Regions from separate parts of the Bacillus haimaensis genome, predicted to be linked through region 3. Evidence: riboswitches for the same ligand, from Rfam matches in the RefSeq annotation. Region 3 holds a riboswitch; each other region holds the start of a gene.

What was found. Region 3 has a riboswitch for cobalamin ahead of ABN702_RS17235 (ABC transporter substrate-binding protein). Riboswitches for the same ligand answer to the same signal wherever they lie in the genome.
Region 1: another riboswitch for cobalamin. It lies ahead of ABN702_RS14275 (ribonucleoside-diphosphate reductase subunit alpha); the one in region 3 lies ahead of ABN702_RS17235 (ABC transporter substrate-binding protein).
Region 2: another riboswitch for cobalamin. It lies ahead of ABN702_RS11750 (acyl-CoA thioesterase); the one in region 3 lies ahead of ABN702_RS17235 (ABC transporter substrate-binding protein).
Region 4: another riboswitch for cobalamin. It lies ahead of ABN702_RS06795 (DUF4430 domain-containing protein); the one in region 3 lies ahead of ABN702_RS17235 (ABC transporter substrate-binding protein).

The regions. Positions count from the first base shown of each region.
Region 1 covers NZ_CP158164.1:2,811,705-2,816,463, forward strand. The annotation lists gene ABN702_RS14265 (aldo/keto reductase) at 1-94, opposite strand, end outside; gene ABN702_RS14270 (STAS domain-containing protein) at 288-1,127, shown strand; cobalamin riboswitch at 1,250-1,445, shown strand; gene ABN702_RS14275 (ribonucleoside-diphosphate reductase subunit alpha) at 1,802-4,036, shown strand; gene ABN702_RS14280 (ribonucleotide-diphosphate reductase subunit beta) at 4,058-4,759, shown strand, end outside.
Region 2 covers NZ_CP158164.1:2,313,061-2,317,819, reverse strand. The annotation lists gene rsgA (ribosome small subunit-dependent GTPase A) at 1-1,002, shown strand, start outside; gene ABN702_RS11755 (alpha/beta fold hydrolase) at 1,101-1,889, opposite strand; cobalamin riboswitch at 2,166-2,343, shown strand; gene ABN702_RS11750 (acyl-CoA thioesterase) at 2,484-2,954, shown strand; gene ABN702_RS11745 (TIGR02206 family membrane protein) at 3,021-3,758, shown strand; gene ABN702_RS11740 (hypothetical protein) at 4,055-4,333, shown strand; gene ABN702_RS11735 (cyclic-phosphate processing receiver domain-containing protein) at 4,489-4,759, shown strand, end outside.
Region 3 covers NZ_CP158164.1:3,386,639-3,391,397, reverse strand. The annotation lists gene ABN702_RS17245 (cobyric acid synthase) at 1-909, shown strand, start outside; gene cobT (nicotinate-nucleotide--dimethylbenzimidazole phosphoribosyltransferase) at 893-1,945, shown strand; cobalamin riboswitch at 2,009-2,215, shown strand; gene ABN702_RS17235 (ABC transporter substrate-binding protein) at 2,378-3,370, shown strand; gene ABN702_RS17230 (FecCD family ABC transporter permease) at 3,336-4,409, shown strand; gene ABN702_RS17225 (adenosylcobinamide amidohydrolase) at 4,402-4,759, shown strand, end outside.
Region 4 covers NZ_CP158164.1:1,342,275-1,347,033, forward strand. The annotation lists gene ABN702_RS06785 (response regulator transcription factor) at 1-593, shown strand, start outside; gene ABN702_RS06790 (ATP-binding protein) at 590-2,359, shown strand; cobalamin riboswitch at 2,451-2,653, shown strand; gene ABN702_RS06795 (DUF4430 domain-containing protein) at 2,860-3,276, shown strand; gene ABN702_RS06800 (ECF transporter S component) at 3,281-3,781, shown strand; gene sigX (RNA polymerase sigma factor SigX) at 4,131-4,667, shown strand; gene ABN702_RS06810 (GerMN domain-containing protein) at 4,657-4,759, shown strand, end outside.

The sequences.
Region 1 (4,759 bases), 570 kb from region 3:
TTTGCTCGTTCGTATAGTTCCATTCCTGCAATCTCCACATCCCATGGACAATCCTGGAAATGGAAACCTCTTTAGACAGGTGTATCTTTTCCAATTATCATCACTCCTTTCCTTCTTCAAAATGGATTATACTAGGTTGCCGGAGAATTTACCAATTTAATTGAGAGAAGGATTCCCTTAAAAAAACAAAACTTTTTTCCTATGTGAAGCATGTAAAGATATACATCTGTTCTACTAATGATTAGAATAAAGATAGATAAAAATTGACAAAAAGTGAGGATACTACCATGCCTACAGCAGTACACTATAAGATCGGGAAGAGAATGCTAGAATCAGAGATTGAACTATCAGAAAGAATATTGAATGAAATAAGGCTTGCTTATCCTGAAATTTCGGAATACCGGGATCCACATCATCAGGCAGCAATAAAAGAAATCTTCCAGACTCTTATCAAATTTATTGGGAAGTACGTGCAGGACCCGGTAAATACATTATTGGATGAGGCAAAAGACTGGGGTGAATCCGTGGGAATCATGTCTGTTCAGGCTGGCGGCTCCTTGGAGAATGCATTATCCAATATGACGCTGTATAAGCGGGCACTATGGACCTTCATTCAGGAGGAAGGTGCCAAAGAAGGCATTCACCTTAATCAACTTACTGAAATTTTCATCCACATTGATGAGATTTTCAATATCATCGTCTACGGCTTCAGCCATGCATTCACAGTTGCATCCGAACAGAAGATACAGGACACCAGGACTAGCTTCATAAGGCTTTCCATCCCGATCGTGCCACTTTTCGAAGGTCTTGCGGTTCTGCCTTTAGTTGGGGAGATCGATGAGCTAAGAGCAAGCATATTGATTGAAGAGACTTTGCAGAAAAGCAAGAACTTGTCCATCAATAAGTTGATTGTTGACTTTTCAGGCGTATATAATTTGGATCAGACGGTAGTGCACACTTTAGATCTGCTTATCCGTTCCCTGAAGTTAATCGGGATTACACCGATCATTACCGGGTTACGACCGGAACTCAGCCTGCAATTCATCTCCACTGGGGTGAGTTTGACAGATATCCAGATTACAGGGTCCATCGAACAAATTCTCCAGGATTTCCAATTGAACAAATAGGAGCCGCGCTTATTGCAGCTCTTTTTTTATTTTTTGATTGTAATATACTTAAAGATGGATTATGATAGATTTATCACAAAAACACAAAATACAGTTATTTGAATATATAAAATAACTATATATAGTATTATTGCGAAAAAGGTGTCTTTAACAAGACTTAATAGGGAATCCGGTGAAAATCCGGGACTGTCCCCGCAACTGTAAGTGCTGACGAATTGAATCACCACTGTATAAGTAGGCTTAACGGCTCTTATATGGGAAGGGTCAATGTAGGAAGAAGCACAAGTCAGGAGACCTGCCTTTTCGAACTAGTTTCTTATTCTTCGGGAGTTGAGATGATGAAACGGTGCTAGAAGCTTGCATGAATCAATACCCCTTCTCTATTGAGTTGGAGGTATTTTCCATGTCGTATTCTAATATCGTTTGATCCACTCAATCCTGGGTGGATTTTTTTTATTAGGCTCTTTTCGTAAAGTTTATTGCTTATGTCCGTAAAAAATCGGCATTTGGATTTTTTACAGCATATTTCCCTGTATTATTCAAAAGAAAATAATTCTACTACATGGGAAAAGAGCACGAAAGCAAGTAATGTTACGTGTTTGCGTTGGATACGTCAAAAGCAACAATGTATGCGAAAACAGCCTTTTATTATTGCGAAACGGAGTGAACGGCTAATGATTACTTCAACTTTAAATAATACGAACAAGGCATTGGACAGCAAGGATTGGATCCTTGGTATATTGGAAGAATTCCCCCACTTGGAAACAGAATCCTTCAATGAAAAAACAGATAAGCTGGTTGGAAGCCAAAATACGGAAATCTATAAGCATCTTACCTTGGAGGCGATTGGCTACATTTCGGAGAGTGAGCCAGATTGGACCTTTGTTGCCGAACGTATCCTTTTGAAACAATTATATGAAGAAGCATGTGAGACACGTGGCACAGATAGACCCTATGATAATTTTCACTACCTTTTGCATTCCTTGGTGGAAGTAGGCATTTTTCATCGTTCACTTCTGGATTCATATAGCATTGAAGAAATAAAGGAATTGGAAAAGGCCATCAATCCGGAGCAAGACAAGCTTTTTACATACATCGGCCTCAAGACGCTGGCAGACCGTTATCTGTCCCGTGGCTACAACAAGGCTCTATGGGAGCTGCCGCAGGAAAGGTTCATGATTATTGCGATGACCTTGATGGCCAAGGAAGAAAACAATCGTCTTGCTCTGGTAAAAGAGGCATACTGGGCACTCAGCAATCTGTATATGACGGTCGCGACACCCACCTTCTCCAATGCCGGGAAAAGCTATGGCCAGCTATCGAGCTGTTTCATCGATACGGTGGATGATAGCTTACAAGGAATCTATGACAGTAACACAGATATTGCCAATCTATCAAAGTCAGGTGGCGGAATCGGCGTGTATTTAGGAAAGATCCGCAGCCGAGGAAGTGATATCCGCGGCTTCAAGGGTGTATCGAGCGGGGTCATTCCCTGGATGAAGCAGTTGAACAATACCGCTGTAAGTGTAGATCAACTGGGACAGCGCAAAGGGGCCATCTCTGTATACTTGGATGTCTGGCATAAGGATATTTTCTCCTTTCTCGACAGCAAGCTCAATAACGGCGATGAGCGGGTGCGTACCCATGATCTATTTACCGGTGTCTGCCTCCCCGATGTATTTATGGAACAGGTGGAAAGCCGAGGCGACTGGTATCTGTTCGACCCGCATGAAGTGAGAAATGTGATGGGCTATTCGCTTGAGGATTTTTTTGATGAACAAAAGGGCGCTGGCAGCTTCCGTGATAAATATTGGGAGTGTGTGCACCACCCTTCCCTGCATCATGATAAAGTACCAGCCATCGATGTGATGAAAAGCATCATGCGTGGCCAGCTTGAAACAGGAAGTCCGTTTATGTTCTATCGCGACGAGGTCAATCGTATGAATCCCAACCATAACCTTGGGATGATCTATTGCACCAACCTTTGTACAGAAATCACCCAGAATCAAAGTGCTACCACCATGAACCAGCAATTTGTAAAGGACGGGGCGATTGTGACGGTGAAAACCCCTGGAGATTTTGTTGTTTGCAACCTCTCCTCCATCAATCTTGCGCGGGCTATCCCTGCTAAAGTCCTAAAAAGATTGGTAGCTATTCAGGTTCGTATGCTCGACAATGTCATTGATCTTAACAACATTCCGGTCCTTCAAGCAAAGCTGACCAATGAGAAATACCGTGCAATTGGTTTGGGAACATTCGGGTGGCATCATCTTCTTGCCTTGCAGGGAATCAAATGGGAAAGTGAAGATGCGGTACAATTTGCAGACTCACTCTATAGAGAAATCGCCTTTTATACGATTCAGGCAAGTGCAGCCTTAGCAAAGGAAAAAGGGGCATACCCAGCATTTGAAGGCTCCGATTGGCATACGGGAGAGTATTTCAGTAAAAGAGGTTATCAAACAGATGATCTTTTTGATTGGGGAGGCTTACAGGAGCAAATAGCTTTAAGCGGCATCCGAAACGGCTATCTCATGGCAGTGGCCCCTAATGCTACCACCTCAATCATCGCAGGCAGCACAGCAAGCATCGATCCCATTTTCCTGAAAGTGTACTCCGAGGAAAAAAAGGATTACAAAATTCCAGTGACTGCCCCTGATTTGGATGCAAGCACCACATGGTTCTATAAATCTGCCTACCATATCGACCAGCATTGGAGCATCGCCCAGAACGCGGCCAGACAGAAGCATATTGACCAGGCGATATCGTTTAATCTGTATGTGACCAATGGAATCAAAGCAAAGGCGCTCCTTGATCTGCATCTGGATGCATGGAAGCAGGGATTGAAGACTACCTACTATGTCAGGTCCACGTCAAAGGAAATAGAAGAATGCGATTCTTGCGCAAGCTGATAACTTAGGAGGGAAACAATGATGACTGCTTCACTGACTTCTCGATTACTGATGGACGCAACCGCTCCAAACCGATCGACGAAAATAATAAACGGCCAAAGCTCGAACGTGCTGAACTGGGACGATGTCGCCTTTTCCTGGGCCTATCCCAAATACAAAAAAATGCTGGCAAACTTCTGGTCACCATTTGAAATAAATATGTCCCAGGATATCAAACAGTTTCCCGATCTTACATCGGACGAAAAGGATGCCTTCCTGAAAATCATCGGACTTCTTGCATTGTTGGATAGCATACAAACGGATTACGCAGGAAAAGTGGCGGACTATTTAACCGATTCCAGCTTGAATGCACTGATGATCATGCTCGCCCAGCAGGAGGTCATTCATAACCATTCCTATTCCTATGTATTGTCAAGTCTGGTTTCCCGGACAAAACAGGAAGAGGTTTTTGAATACTGGCGGACTGAACCGACACTCCGAAAAAGAAACGACTTTATCACAAATGGATATGCCGCATTTGCAGAAAAGCCGGATGTGGAGAGCTTTCTTCATTCGATCGTCTATGATGTCATTTTGGAAGGACTGTTTTTCTATTCGGGATTCGCATTTTTCTATCATCTGGCAAGACAGCAGAAAATGGTCGCATCCAGCACCATGATCAATTACATCAACCGGGATGAGCAGATACATGTGGACCTATTCGTGAAAATCTTCAAAGAGGTG
Region 2 (4,759 bases), 1.1 Mb from region 3:
GAGCAGGGCTTCACGGTTGGAAGAGTCATGCTTGAACATAAAAGAATATATCGTGTCGAAACGGAGAACGGTGAGTATTTGGCAGAGGTGTCCGGAAAATATCGATTTGAGGCGGAAAGCCGCGAGGACTACCCTGCAGTAGGCGATTGGGTTGTCCTAAGTGAAAGGCCGAGTGAGAGAAAGGCTACAATCCAGGCGCTACTTCCTCGCTTCAGCAAGTTTTCCAGAAAAGCTGCAGGACTTACGACGGAAGAACAAATTGTTGCGGCAAACGTGGATACCGTCTTTTTGGTACAATCACTGAACTATGATTTTAATGCAAGAAGATTGGAACGTTACTTGATCATGGCATGGGAGAGTGGCGCAACCCCTGTAATCGTCCTCACCAAGACTGACTTGTGTGAGGATGTGGCAGCAAGAATAAAGGATGTTGAAGCTGTCGCATTGGGTGTTCCGGTATTCGCAGTCAGTGTGAAAGATGAAACGGGACTTGAAGAGTTGGCCCCTTATTTTACTACAGGAAAAACTGTAGCACTTCTTGGATCTTCCGGTGCAGGAAAATCGACCTTGACGAACTACCTGTTAGGAGAAGAAAAGCAGGTCATTCAAGAGGTGAGAGGGGACGATGATAAGGGAAGGCACACAACCACCTATCGGGAACTGTATCTTTTGCCGACAGGCGGGCTAGTGCTTGATACGCCAGGGATGAGGGAGTTGCAGCTATGGGAGGCTGATGGGTCTACAGTCGGTCAGAGCTTTCAGGATGTGGAGGAACTTGCTGAACAATGCTACTTCAGAGATTGCAAACATGAGAACGAGCCAAGCTGCGCGGTCCGGGAGGCAATTGATGAAGGGACATTGGAGGAAGCAAGGTATCAAAGCTATGTAAAGCTGCAAAGGGAACTTGCTTATCTGGAACGAAAAACGAATAAACGGGCACAATTGGCAGAAAAGGATAAATGGAAGAAAATCTCGACAAGTGCGAAAAGTAGGAAGAAATAGCATGCAAAAACACAAGGGGCTCCTTGTGTTTTTGTATTTTCAGGTTCGCTCAATTCCCCACAAAAAAGAAGCTGAACATAAAATTCAGCTTCAATCTTTTACGCAATTATCTGCACCTTGCTCGCACTCTTCATAAAAGAAACAGCAAGATCATTGAATCGTTCACTTTCTTCAATATTGCAAACATGCCCGCAATTTTCAATGATTTCCATTGTAGAGTTCTCTTCGTTTGCAGCATATTTCTTTGTGCTTTCGAGGAACATATGGTCTTCAGAGCCCGATATATAAAGCTTAGGGATTTTATTTTTCGTCTCTGCCAATCTATCGTAGGTGGTGTAACCGTTCAGGCCGTATAAGACCCATCCCAGATAAGCTTCTTTAGAAAGTTTATAAGCTTCCTTGATGAAAGCTTTACGGGAATCGGAATGATTGCGCTTCGGTAATAGAACTCTCGCAAATATTCTATAAGGAACCATATGTGGAAGAATTTTTCTCAAAGGATAAAAGACGGAAAGTCGGCAAAGAAACTCGCCCCATTTTTTCAACTTCGGAGTGGCGCCTCCTAGAATCATCGACTTGATTGAAGATGGGGAACGCAGTGCAATTTCCTGCATAATAATGGTGCCAAGGGAAATGCCAACAAAATGAGCGGATTTTATTTTTAAGGCTTTCAGTATTTCAAGGGTTTTATCACAAGAGTACTCAAATAGATCCACACCTTTTGGATATGGAGTTTTTCCATGTCCTGGTAAATCTAGTAATAGTACATTATATTCAGAACGGAAAGGTTTCAATTGCTTGTAGAATATGGAAGAGTTTCCTCCAAAGCCATGAAAGAGCACAATCCATTCTTTTGAAGATGGGTGAATGAGAGTTTTATAGAACATAGGTTTCCTCACTTATGTTGCATATTTATATTCATGAATCCATACCCGGTTAATGGGGGTAGAAAAACTTGCAAGTATAAGTATACACACTAATACAGCCTTTACTCAACCTTCTTTTTTTACTATTTTGTGACAATGGAACCATCTGTGGGGTATCTTACTATTCAAGTCATGAAATTTTGGGCACTTACCTTGAAATTATGCGTAGAAAATCTGTATGAATAATCATTACTAGAAGATCTTGTTTAATGGTAGAATATAGGGGCAATATCAATTTAATCATCCAATTAATTAGATGTGCACGCACTTAATAGGGAATCTGGTGAAAGTCCAGAACTGTACCCGCAACTGTAAAGCTGACGAAATAGAGAACCCACTATTACTTTTGAGTATGGGAAGGGCTAGAGTAGGGAGAAGCTAAGTCAGGAGACCTGTCTGATTGATGAAGTACTATCTTCTTCGGGAGGTGAGAGATAGAACGAGGGTGCGTAAGGAAGGCTTTTTTATCAAGGCTTCTTTCTTGCATCCGTCTTTCACTCATCCTTATGCAGGGTGAGTTTTTTTATTTTTACTAATAAGGAGGATATTAAGCATATGAATACCAACAATTCCGTTTCTTCCAATCAATCAAGGACCATTCAGACGAGGTTGGTTCTGCCGCCTGATACGAATCATATGGGTACCATTTTTGGAGGAGTGATTCTATCGTACATAGATGAGATTGCAGCTATTACTGCAATGAAGCATTCCAGGAATGTTGTTGTTACTGCTAGCATCGACCAAGTGACTTTTCTTTCCCCTGCGAAGGTCGGGGATATTCTGACTCTTGAGGCGATAGTGGCCTCCACGGGAAGAACATCCATGGAAATTTTTGTGAAAGTGGAAAACGAAAATTATGAAACAGGTGAGAAAACGACAACCACCACATCATTTTTGACAATGGTGGCAAAAGGAAAAGATGGAAAGCCGACTCCGGTTCCAGGTGTGATTCCCGAGACAGATGCAGAAAAAATGCTTTTCAACAGTGCTTCAGAGCGCAAAAAGAAACGCTTGGAAAAAAGATAGCAGGAATTTACCATGGTGTAGTAGAAGTATGGAGAAAGAAATGAATACGAAAGGCGGTGATGAGAAGTGTTGGATTCTTATACCGACCCGAATGCTCTAATGGAAGGGACGATACTCTTGTCATCGTCCCATATATTTGCGCTGGTGATCGCATTGTCGCTCATTTTACTTTTGTACTTTCTACGAAATAGTAAATACACAAATGTGTATGGAAGGTGGGCAATTTTGGGATGCCTTCTTTTATCAGAGGCATGGCTGAACTATTGGTATATTACAACCGATATGTGGGATATAAGCTACACCCTCCCTTTTCAGCTATGCTCCATCAGCTTGTATCTGTGCATGTGGATGCTGATAACCAGGCAAACCTGGACATTTGAAGTGGTATATTTCCTGGGACTTGGTGGTGCGTTACAGGCATTGCTTACGCCAGAGCTCTTTTATGATTTTCCACACTTTCGTTTTCTGCATTTCTTTGCGGCACATATTGCCATCATCTTGTCGGTTTTTTATATGTTATGGGTGGAAAAGAAAGCCATTACATTTAAATCCATGTGGAAAGCGTTTGGGGCGCTGCAGCTTATAGCCATACTGGTATTCTTTATTAATAGGCAAACTGGCGGGAACTATATGTTTCTGGCCAGGAAACCTTCAAATGCCAGTATCATCGATTTGCTAGGACCATATCCATGGTACATCCTTTCGCTGGAATTGGTGGTTATCCTCATGTTTCTCATTCTTTACGCACCACTGCTGATTCTGAAAAAGAAAGCTTCACAAACTATCGATTTCGAAAAAACATAAAAAAGGCCCTTTCAACTTGGGTGAAAGGGCCTCCATATTAATATTTCTTTAACGCATTTTTTACATACTTATATACGCCGAAAAAGATCACAGCAAACACTATTACAACAAGTACATCTATTAAGACAGCCATCCCATTTCCTCCGGTACATTTTACTTATAATATATCTTTAATTCCCCCAATTTTCAATGGAAGGCTGCTAGTCCCTGTTCGAACCTCAAACATTTTGTAACAGTCCTGTCACATTCCCGCAATTCGTCATAGTATGTAGAAAAGACGGAAAGGGGGGACATGTGTGGGTACCCCACTAAAATATATACTTTCCTTATTATTGATAGCTTCCATTCTTTATGGCGGATTGGCTGCATTGACGTATAATTCCATTCAAATAAAAATCGAAAAGCTTGAAGTGCTGGAACAGGAATTATTGGAAAAAGAAAAACAAGGTGAAGTTTCCTATTCCTTTAAACAGGCCTACCTCAAGGAATATAATACCTATGTGCGTCTACAAGCACGACTTCAATCATTTTGGATGAAATGGATTTTTGATTTTCCGGATTATAAAAAGACGTAGTGTTTCTCCAGATTAAATTGGTACATTATTCCTGAGAAATGCCGTGAAACCTTGATGATAAAGGCTTTTGGCTTTCTCTTCAATCTTTATAGGAAAAAATTAGTAATCAAAGTATGTTACACTATACGTAAGTCGAAATAGTTGGAGGGATCATCTTGAAAATAAATGTCTTTCTAGATGATAGTCGCACATGTCCAGAAGGGTATATCCTTGCTGAAGACATTGACGAATGCCTCACCTTGTTAGAGAATAATGCGATCGAGCATCTATCGTTGGATCATGACTTACTCAATAGACATCGGAATGGTCTTATGCTCGTTCAAATTATGGTGGAGAATGAACTTTATGCAGAAAGAATTACGATTCATTCTGCAAACTCGGTTGGCAGTAAAGCAATGTACAAATACTTTAAACAAGCACAGGAAG
Region 3 (4,759 bases):
TCCCTGTTGGAACCAGGTTTGAAATGGTTTGAGGAGTATACAGGTGTATCTGTCCTTGGGGTCATCCCTTTTATTGATCATTTGACAATAGAGGCAGAGGATTCGGTAGTGTTAGGCAATTATTCAACCAAAACAGATACGTCCAAGGATTTGGATATTGCCGTCATTCGCTACCCGCTGATTTCAAATTTTACAGATGTCGATCCATTCTTTGAGGAGCCTGATTGTCATGTGCGATTTGTTAGCCGGGCAGAAGAAGTAGGGACACCGGACTTAATCATATTACCTGGAAGTAAAAATACGGTGGAGGACTCACTATTTTTACATAACAGCGGATTGGCTAATCGTCTTCTGTCATTATCGGAAAAAAAGACGATGATAGTCGGCATTTGTGGCGGTTTTCAAATGCTGGGGAAAGAAATCGAGGATGTGTTGGGAGTTGAATCTCCTATTAAGCAGGCTCCGGGATTAGGGCTGATTCCCATGAATACCTCCATCACACCTAATAAAACAACCATCCGCTCCGAAGGGGTCATCACGATTCAAGATAATACAATTCCTGTTTCCGGCTATGAAATACATATGGGAAAATCACATTTTGAATCAGGGTTCGATCATTTAATCGAACTGGACGACAGGGTAGAGGGAGTATGGAGTGAGAATCGGCTGATAATGGGGACCTATTTTCACGGGATTTTTCATAACGACGAGTTCAGGGAGTTCCTCCTGAATGAATTAAGAGGGAAAAAAGGATTGGATCCTATCCATGACAGGGTCTCCTTTGCCAAAAAAAGAGAAGAATCCTTTGACCGGTTGGCGGATGTTGTGAGGGAACACATTCAATTGGATGCAATCTATCAAAAAATGAAGGAATTTCAGAAAGGTGCCTGCCATGTTAAAGATATGTGAGAAAATACAACCAGTTGATAAAAGTATAGGGAATGAAGTGCGTGCTTATTTAGACACCTTAACAAAACCGATTGGAAGCCTAGGAATGGTGGAGGAATTGGCAATTCAGCTCGGGGAGATCACTTCCAGCCGTTTTCCGACGGTTTCTCCCCCTGGTGTGATCGTATTTGCTGCGGACCATGGGGTGGCAGGAGAGGGAGTTTCTGCTTATCCACAAGAAGTTACTGTCCAGATGGTACATAATTTCCTGAATGGCGGAGCTGCGATTAATGTGCTGGCAAAACAGATTGAAGCAAAGCTTGATATTGTCGATATTGGTGTAGCAGGTGAGATCGTAAGGGAAGGGCTCATCTCAAGAAAAGTCCGTTATGGTACAGGGAACTTTTTAAAGGAAGATGCCATGAGTCCGGATGAAGCGCTGGAAGCCATCCAAGTGGGTATGGACGTCGCAAATGATATGATTCAACGGGGAGCTAAGTGTCTACTGCTCGGGGAAATGGGAATAGGCAATACAACAAGCAGCAGCGCTATCCTATCTGTGCTTCTCGGGGAAAATAACCTGGAAAGAATAGTAGGTACAGGTACTGGAATATCAGTGCAGCAGATCAAGCATAAGCAGCAGGTGATCAAACAGGCCATTGAAAATCGTCATCCTGATCCAGGAGATCCATTGGATATATTGGCGAAGCTTGGTGGACTCGAAATAGCAGGAATGATAGGAGCAATTTTTGCTGCAGCCGAAAAGAGAACTCCTATTTTAATAGATGGATTTATTAGTACAGTGGCTGCGGTATTAGCGGTAGAAATGTGCCAGCCTATCAAAGGATATTTGATAATCGGTCATCAATCAAAGGAAATTGGGCATAGGCGTGCCTTGGAGCTGCTGAAAAAGAGGCCCATGCTTGATTTGGAATTGAGGCTCGGGGAGGGATCGGGAGCTGCCCTCGCTTATCCTATCGTCGAGGCTTCTGTCAGGATCCTGAAGGACATGGCCACTTTTTCCTCTGCAGGAGTATCGGAATCGACCATCTCCTGAAGCGGAAAAATTAAATTTACAAGCGTATGAAGTTAAACTATAATGACTTTTAGAATAAAAAAACGAATATTAAGACAAATAGGTTCCTTAAATGTTCATGACAATGAAGTTTAAGGTGAAAAGGGAAGTTGGTGCAAGTCCAACACGGTCCCGCCACTGTAAGCGCTGAGGAAGGCTAACGTATCTCCACTTTGCATGATGATGCATGGGAAGGAGTAGCCAACTGATGAAGTGCAAGTCAGGAGACCTGCCTATGTTGTTTTTAAACACCTTCGAGGAAAGGGATGTTTAAAGTGCGTGGTTATTCAGAGACCATTCCTATTTTGCCAGTCTCATAGACAGGGAATATAGGTGCATTTTTACGTTCAACGCTTTCCTTTTGGATAGCGTTTTTTTATTTGACAAAAAAGCAGAAAAAGGGGAAGAAAAAACATGAAGCAATTATGGAAAAAGTGGAGCATTATTACGCTAATAATGGCAATGGCAATTTTAGCGGGATGTGGAATGAATGGTACTGATACGAACAAGCAGTCAAGTGGCGAAGTAAATGAAACTGCTGCGAATGAAGAGCAAGGAACAGAAGCGAAGCAATTTCCTGTCACCATCAAAGATGAAACCGGCGAGGAAATTGTCATCGAAGCGGAACCGGAATCTATTATTTCCCTACAGGCCAGCAGTACTGAAATCTCTTATGCATTAGGATTAGGCGACAAAATGGTGGGGGTTTCCGACTATTGCAACTATCCACAAGAAGCACTGGAAGTAGAAAAGGTTGGGGCGCAGGATATGAACGTCGAGCGTATCCTTACACTACTACCGGATATTGCCCTTGTGACGGACTATCATTTGGAAACGCATGCTGAAATATTGTCCCAGTTTGAAGAAGCGGGAATTACGGTCATTGTTATTGGCAGTGAGACTTCTTTTGATGATGTGTACGAAACAATCGATTTGATCGGTACTGCAACAGGTAAGAAGGCGGAGGCCGAAGAGCTGGTTTCCGATATGAAAGAACGTCTTGAAACGGTGAAGGAAAAGGCACAAGCTGTAACGGATAAAAAGAAAGTGTGGGTCGAGGTATCACCGGCTCCGGATATTTTCACGACCGGCCAAGGAACGTTTATGCACGAAATGCTGGAATCCATCCAAGCTGAAAATGCAGCTGGCGACCAAGAGGGATGGGTCAAGATGACCGAAGAAGAAATCGTTCATTTAAATCCTGATGTGATTGTCACCACGTACGGATACTATGTGGAAAGTCCAAGGGAAGCGGTGATGACACGTGATGGCTGGGCCGAGGTTCCTGCTATAAAATCTGGAGAAGTTCATGATGTGGATAGCGATATGGTAACGAGACCTGGTCCTCGTTTAATTGAAGGGGTGGAAACACTTGCAAAAATCGTTTATCCGGAAATATTTAACTAATAAGCTCGTTTGGCTCTATATAGGATGTGGAGGGTTTGTACTTGGTACAGCCCTCCTTGGTCTATTAAGCAGCAGTGTAACCATTCCCATCACTACCGTCCTCCATATTGTCCTGGAAAATGGTTTTGGGCTGGGGTGGTTGGAGGAAGTCCCGAAAAATGAAGAGATGATCATTTGGAATATCCGCTTTCCCAGGGTCCTTCTTGCCCTTTTTGTGGGAGCTTCATTGGCGTTGGCGGGTGCCGCGTTTCAAGGGCTGTTACGCAACCCGTTGGCAGATCCCTATACGATCGGTGTTTCATCGGGAGCGGCACTCGGAGCGGTTGCTGTTCTGTTCTTTCAGGTTACGATTATTGGTTTAGGGAGCTTTACCCTTCCGGTTGTCGCTATTATCAGTGGACTGCTTTCCCTATTGCTTGTCTTTGGATTGGTTCGCTTAAGTAACAGAGGGTTGGCAATAGAAACAATCATTTTGGCAGGAATCATCATCAGTGCCTTTATCGGCTCTATCATCTCCTTGATCATCTCCTTAGGGGATCGGGATTCCATGACACAGATCATCTATTGGCTTTATGGAAGTGTCGGAATGAGAGGCTGGAGTCATGTACAGCTAATCGTTCCTTTTATGATACTTGGTACATTGCTCCTCTTCATTCATTATCGTGAATTGAATGCCATGGCTTTGGGAGAGGAGGCAGCCGATCATATCGGGGTAGATGTGAAACGGGGTAAGATTTTCATTTTAGTGGGGGCTTCCCTTTTAACAGGGTCGGCAGTCGCGGTTTCTGGGTCCATCGGTTTTGTCGGTTTGGTCATTCCTCATCTTATAAGGCTCATAACAGGTCCCAATCACCGGCATGTCCTGCCTTTATCCATGCTTGTTGGTGGAGGGTTTCTCGTTTTGGCAGACCTGGGAGCAAGAACCATTATCGCACCAAAGGAATTGCCGATTGGGGTCATTACGGCATTGATTGGCGCACCGGTTTTTGCAGTGTTACTGGTTCGAGAAAGAATAGGAAGGGGGAAGGCAATTGATTAAGGTCAGAAAGCTGACAGGTGGTTATTCAGCTGGCCCTGTAATTAAAGAACTTGATTTGGATATTCAAAAAGGGGAGTTTTTCGCGCTGTTGGGACCGAACGGAAGTGGGAAGACGACCTTGTTTAAATTGATTACAGGACAACTTCCCATTCAGCAAGGAGAAATTCTTATCGATGGAAAACCAATTACTTCCTTTTCTAAGCTGGAAAAAGCGAAAAAAGTGGCCGTACTGACCCAGGAGGTCCAGGTGTCTTTTGATTATACGGTGGAGGAAATCATTAGCCTTGGCCGCTATCCACATCAAACAGGGATTTTTAAAAGCCTATCCAAAGAAGATAAGAAGGTCATGG
Region 4 (4,759 bases), 2.0 Mb from region 3:
TTGCACTGGAAAATGAATACGATGTCATTCTCCTTGATATCATGATGCCAGGCATGGACGGCATGGAGGTATGCAAGGAAATCCGTGAAAAGAAAGCGACTCCGATCATCATGCTGACAGCCAAAGGGGAAGAGACCAACCGTGTCCAGGGCTTTGAAGTTGGAACTGATGACTACATAGTGAAACCATTCAGTCCGAGGGAAGTGGTGCTTAGGGTAAAGGCGTTGCTGAGACGATCTTCGACCACAACCTTCCTGACTACGGAAACAACAACAAAGGATGTCATCGTATTCCCTCATCTGACCATCGACAATGATGCGCACAGAGTTACATCCGATGGCAAGGAAGTGAACCTGACACCCAAAGAGTATGAGCTACTCTATTTTCTTGCAAAATCTCCGGACAAAGTTTTTGACCGTGAGCAGCTGCTGAAAGAAGTATGGCAATATGAATTCTTTGGTGACTTGCGAACCGTCGATACACATGTGAAAAGACTTCGCGAAAAGTTGAATAAAGTATCAGAGCCAGCTTCCAAAATGATTGTGACCGTATGGGGCGTAGGGTACAAGTTTGAGGTCGGCAGTGACTCATGATTTGGAAAAGTGTAGTTGGTAAGCTATGGCTAACCATTTTACTTTTAGTATCCTTTGTGCTTTTTGTACTTACAATCCTGTTGCTGGAGTTTTTCGAAAACTATCATGTCAGTGAAGCTGAAAAGGACCTGACAAAGGATGCAAAAAAAATATCGCTCATTCTTGAACAGCATGCAGATAGTGAACAGGCGATGAGTATCGCATGGGAGCTGGTGGATGAGGCGACAAGGGTGGTAGTGTTCTCGGATGAGAAAGACTTTAGCCATTCCCCAAACGAAACGCTCAGTCATCTTCCGGCTTCCTTTTTCCTCGATGATCCACAACTCTCCCTTGTGTTCGAGGATCAGCCGATTGTTACGAAAAAAACCTATTTATCCGATACTAGCATAGATGATGAAATGTATGGGGAAATCATGATCGTGGGGGTTCCGCTACACCTGGATGAAACACAGGATGGAGCTGTCTTCATCTATCAATCCTTGCTTGCCATCAAGGAAACAACAAAACAGACAACCCAGCTCATTTTACTCGCAGCCGGATTTGCCATTTTCCTAACAACGATTTTTGCATTCTTCCTATCTACGAGAATTACAGCACCTCTCCGGAAAATGAGGGAGGCTGCGTTTGAAATTGCACGAGGCAAGTTTGATACAAAGCTTCCGATGCTCACTCACGATGAAATTGGGGAGCTTGCGATGGCATTCAATCAGATGGGACGCCAGTTGAAATTCAATATAAATGCATTGAATCAGGAAAAAGAGCATTTGGCGAACATATTAAGCTCGATGGCGGATGGTGTTATCACCTTGAACCGTGACGGAACCATACTTGTCTCGAATCCTCCAGCTGAACGCTTTTTGCAAGCCTGGTTCTACCAGGAAGGCAGTGACAATGGGGAAGACCTTCCATCAGAGGTGAGGGATATGTTCCAGCGGGCGGTTTCCATTGAAAAGGAACAAGCAATTGAGCTCACCTACCAAGGGCGCACCTGGGTGATTGTGATGAGCCCGCTATACAGCCAGACGCATATACGTGGGGCGGTTGCCGTTATCAGGGATATGACGGAAGAACGCAGGCTAGATAAGCTCCGCAAGGACTTTATAGCGAATGTATCACATGAACTGCGTACACCGATTTCCATGCTGCAAGGATACAGTGAAGCAATCGTCGATGATATTGCCGGAACGGATGAGGAGAAAAAAGAGCTTGCGTCTGTCATCTATGATGAGTCCCTGCGCATGGGGAGACTGGTTAATGATCTTCTCGACCTTGCGAGAATGGAAGCGGGGCATATATTGCTGAACTATGAAGAAGCAAATGTTGCAGTATTTGTGGAAAAAATAATTCGCAAATTTCAGGTGCTGTCAAAAGAAAAGAACATCAGTCTAAGTTACGAGATGACAGGACAGGGAAAGATCGCATTTGATGTAGATCGAATGGAACAGGTTTTGACCAATCTGGTTGACAATGCGATCCGGCATACGGAAAATGGGGGGGGAATTACGATTCTAGTCAATTTGTCTGATCTAGGCCTGAAAATGGATGTAAAGGACTCCGGACACGGTATTCCTGAAGAGGATCTGCCATTTGTGTTTGAACGGTTCTATAAAGCGGACAAAGCGCGCACAAGGGGACGAGCAGGGACGGGACTCGGCCTTGCCATTGTAAAGAATATTGTCGAAGCGCATCATGGCCAGATCTCCGTTCATTCAAAATGGAATGAAGGAACGACATTTTCCCTGTTTATTCCACGAACAATGAGTTAATATGTTTAACATTAGCGAAAAATCTTGTTTACTATGAAACATTTTCTTGTCAGCAAGGGGCATATTGTGTAATATGAAAGCTAGTTAACTGAATAGTTTTGAAGATGTTGGTGTCACCTCGGTGGCTTAAAAGGGAATTTGGTGAAAGACCAAAACTGTCCCCGCAACTGTAAATGTGGACGAAATGAGATAACCACTGTATGTTCCGGCTTGAGAGATCAGGCTGCCATATGGGAAGGCTCAAAGTAGGGTGAAGCATGAGTCAGTAGACCTGCCAATTGTCTAAACTTAGTTTCAATGCTTCGGGGGTTGAGTGAGAGAGACGGCGTTTTCTATTATTTTTTTCATATGCCGTTTACACCTCATCCTTCAAACAGGATGAGGTTTTTTTGTTGCTTCGGAGAAAAGTTAACAACAAGAGGGGACTTATTATTCCAGCTGGAGGGATGAAAAGACCATTTTGCAGTTATACCTACTACATACATAAGGGGAAATGAACCATGAAGAAATTCTTACTGACACTACTAGCAGCATTTACATTGGCATTGACAGGATGTGCATCAGGGGAAAATAATACGAACTCCAACTCCTCAACAGAAGCGCCGATAGAGGAGAAGCAGCAGGAACAGCTCGAAACGACCATCAAGCTGACAAAGGATGGAGAAGAAGTAATCAACGAAAAAACTCTGGAATTTGAAGAAGGCGAATCATTGATGGAAGTGATGGAACGTAACTTCGAATTGACCCTGGACGATACCAAGGAATTTATAGTTGGTATTGATGGGGTAGAGTCGGATACAGCTAACTCCTATTTCTGGACATATAAGGTGAATGAGGAAGAAATCATGGTTGGTGCAAAAGAATACGTGCTCAAGGCAGATGATGTTGTACACTTCGACTATGCAAAGTGGGAATAGTTTTATGCCTACTAAAAAGCTTGCTTTATTAGGGGTGCTCATCGCTTTATGCGTAGTGGGGCGAATTGCATTCGCCTCCATTCCTAATGTTCAGCCTGTAACAGCAATCATCATCATCTGTTCCTTTTGGATGGGGCCGGTGACAGGATTGATTCTCGCTTGCGGCAGTACGATTGCCACCAATATGGTACTCGGAAGCGGCACATGGACGATCACCCAGATCATAGCATGGTCGATTATCGGGTTGATGAGCGGAATGATCGGCAAATGGTTCCATAAGACACCTGTCGTCATTTTGGCGATCTATGCAGGCATGTGCGGACTTTTGTACGGTTTTGTGATGTCACTTGAACGTTTGGTGGTAGGTAAGCTGTTTTGGCCCTACTATTTGGCAGGAATTCCATTCGATGTGAACCATGCGATCGGGAATGTGGTATTTTTTATTGTATTATTCCCTGTATTATCCAGGCTGCTGAAGGAAAGGGCGGCGTATATGCTTCAATGAACAGAAGGGAAGCCTTGAAAAGGGCTTCTCTTTTTTGGATGTAAGGCGAACCATCCTTTTCGAATATTGATAAACTTTAGCCTCTTCTGAATTGCCTGTCCCAGGATTCCACACAACAAAACAAAAAAGGTGCTCAAAGACCCCTACAAAGTTGAATGACCCTCCATTATAATGAAACAATATATACTGATTTTCCTGTTTTATATAAAAAGATTACCTTCAAAAATACCTATGAATATTTTCCTGAAAATTCCTAAAAGAATATAGCCAAACTGTAACTTTTGTCATATATTTGTAATGTAACTTTTTTAATATAGTATACGACTAATCTAATGAACGGAGGGAAAGGATGAATACGGTTTTTCAAGAGCTCTATGAAAAATATCACCATGATGTCTTTCAGTTTTTATTTTATATGGTAAAAAATAAAGAGCAAGCCGAGGACCTCGTTCAAGAAGTTTATATAAAGGTTTTGCGTTCTTACGATCGGTTTGAAGGAAAGAGCAGCGAGAAGACCTGGCTTTTTTCTATCGCCAAACATGTTGCAATAGATTCTTTCCGTAAGCAGAAGGGTTGGAAAAGTAAACTACTTGAAACTTTTGACTGGAGCACACAACAGGTAAAAGATCATGCACCACTGCCTGAAGAGATAGCTTTACAAAATGAACAGGTTCAACAAATGTACCGGTGTCTGGATAAATGTAAGATGGATCACCGTCTTGTCCTCGTCCTGCGGTACATACAAGCCTTATCAATCCAAGAAACTGCCCAAATATTGGGGTGGACGGAAAGTAAGGTGAAAACAACTCAACATAGAGCTTTAAAGGTCCTGAAGGCTCATATGGAGGAACTCCAAGAGAAAGGGGGGAACAGTAATGCGTCATAAACAGCGTATGGAGGAAGAACAACTCGAAAAGCTTTTACGGCAGATGCCTAAAATGAAAGATGACCGTGACCCAAAACAAATATATCGTGAAG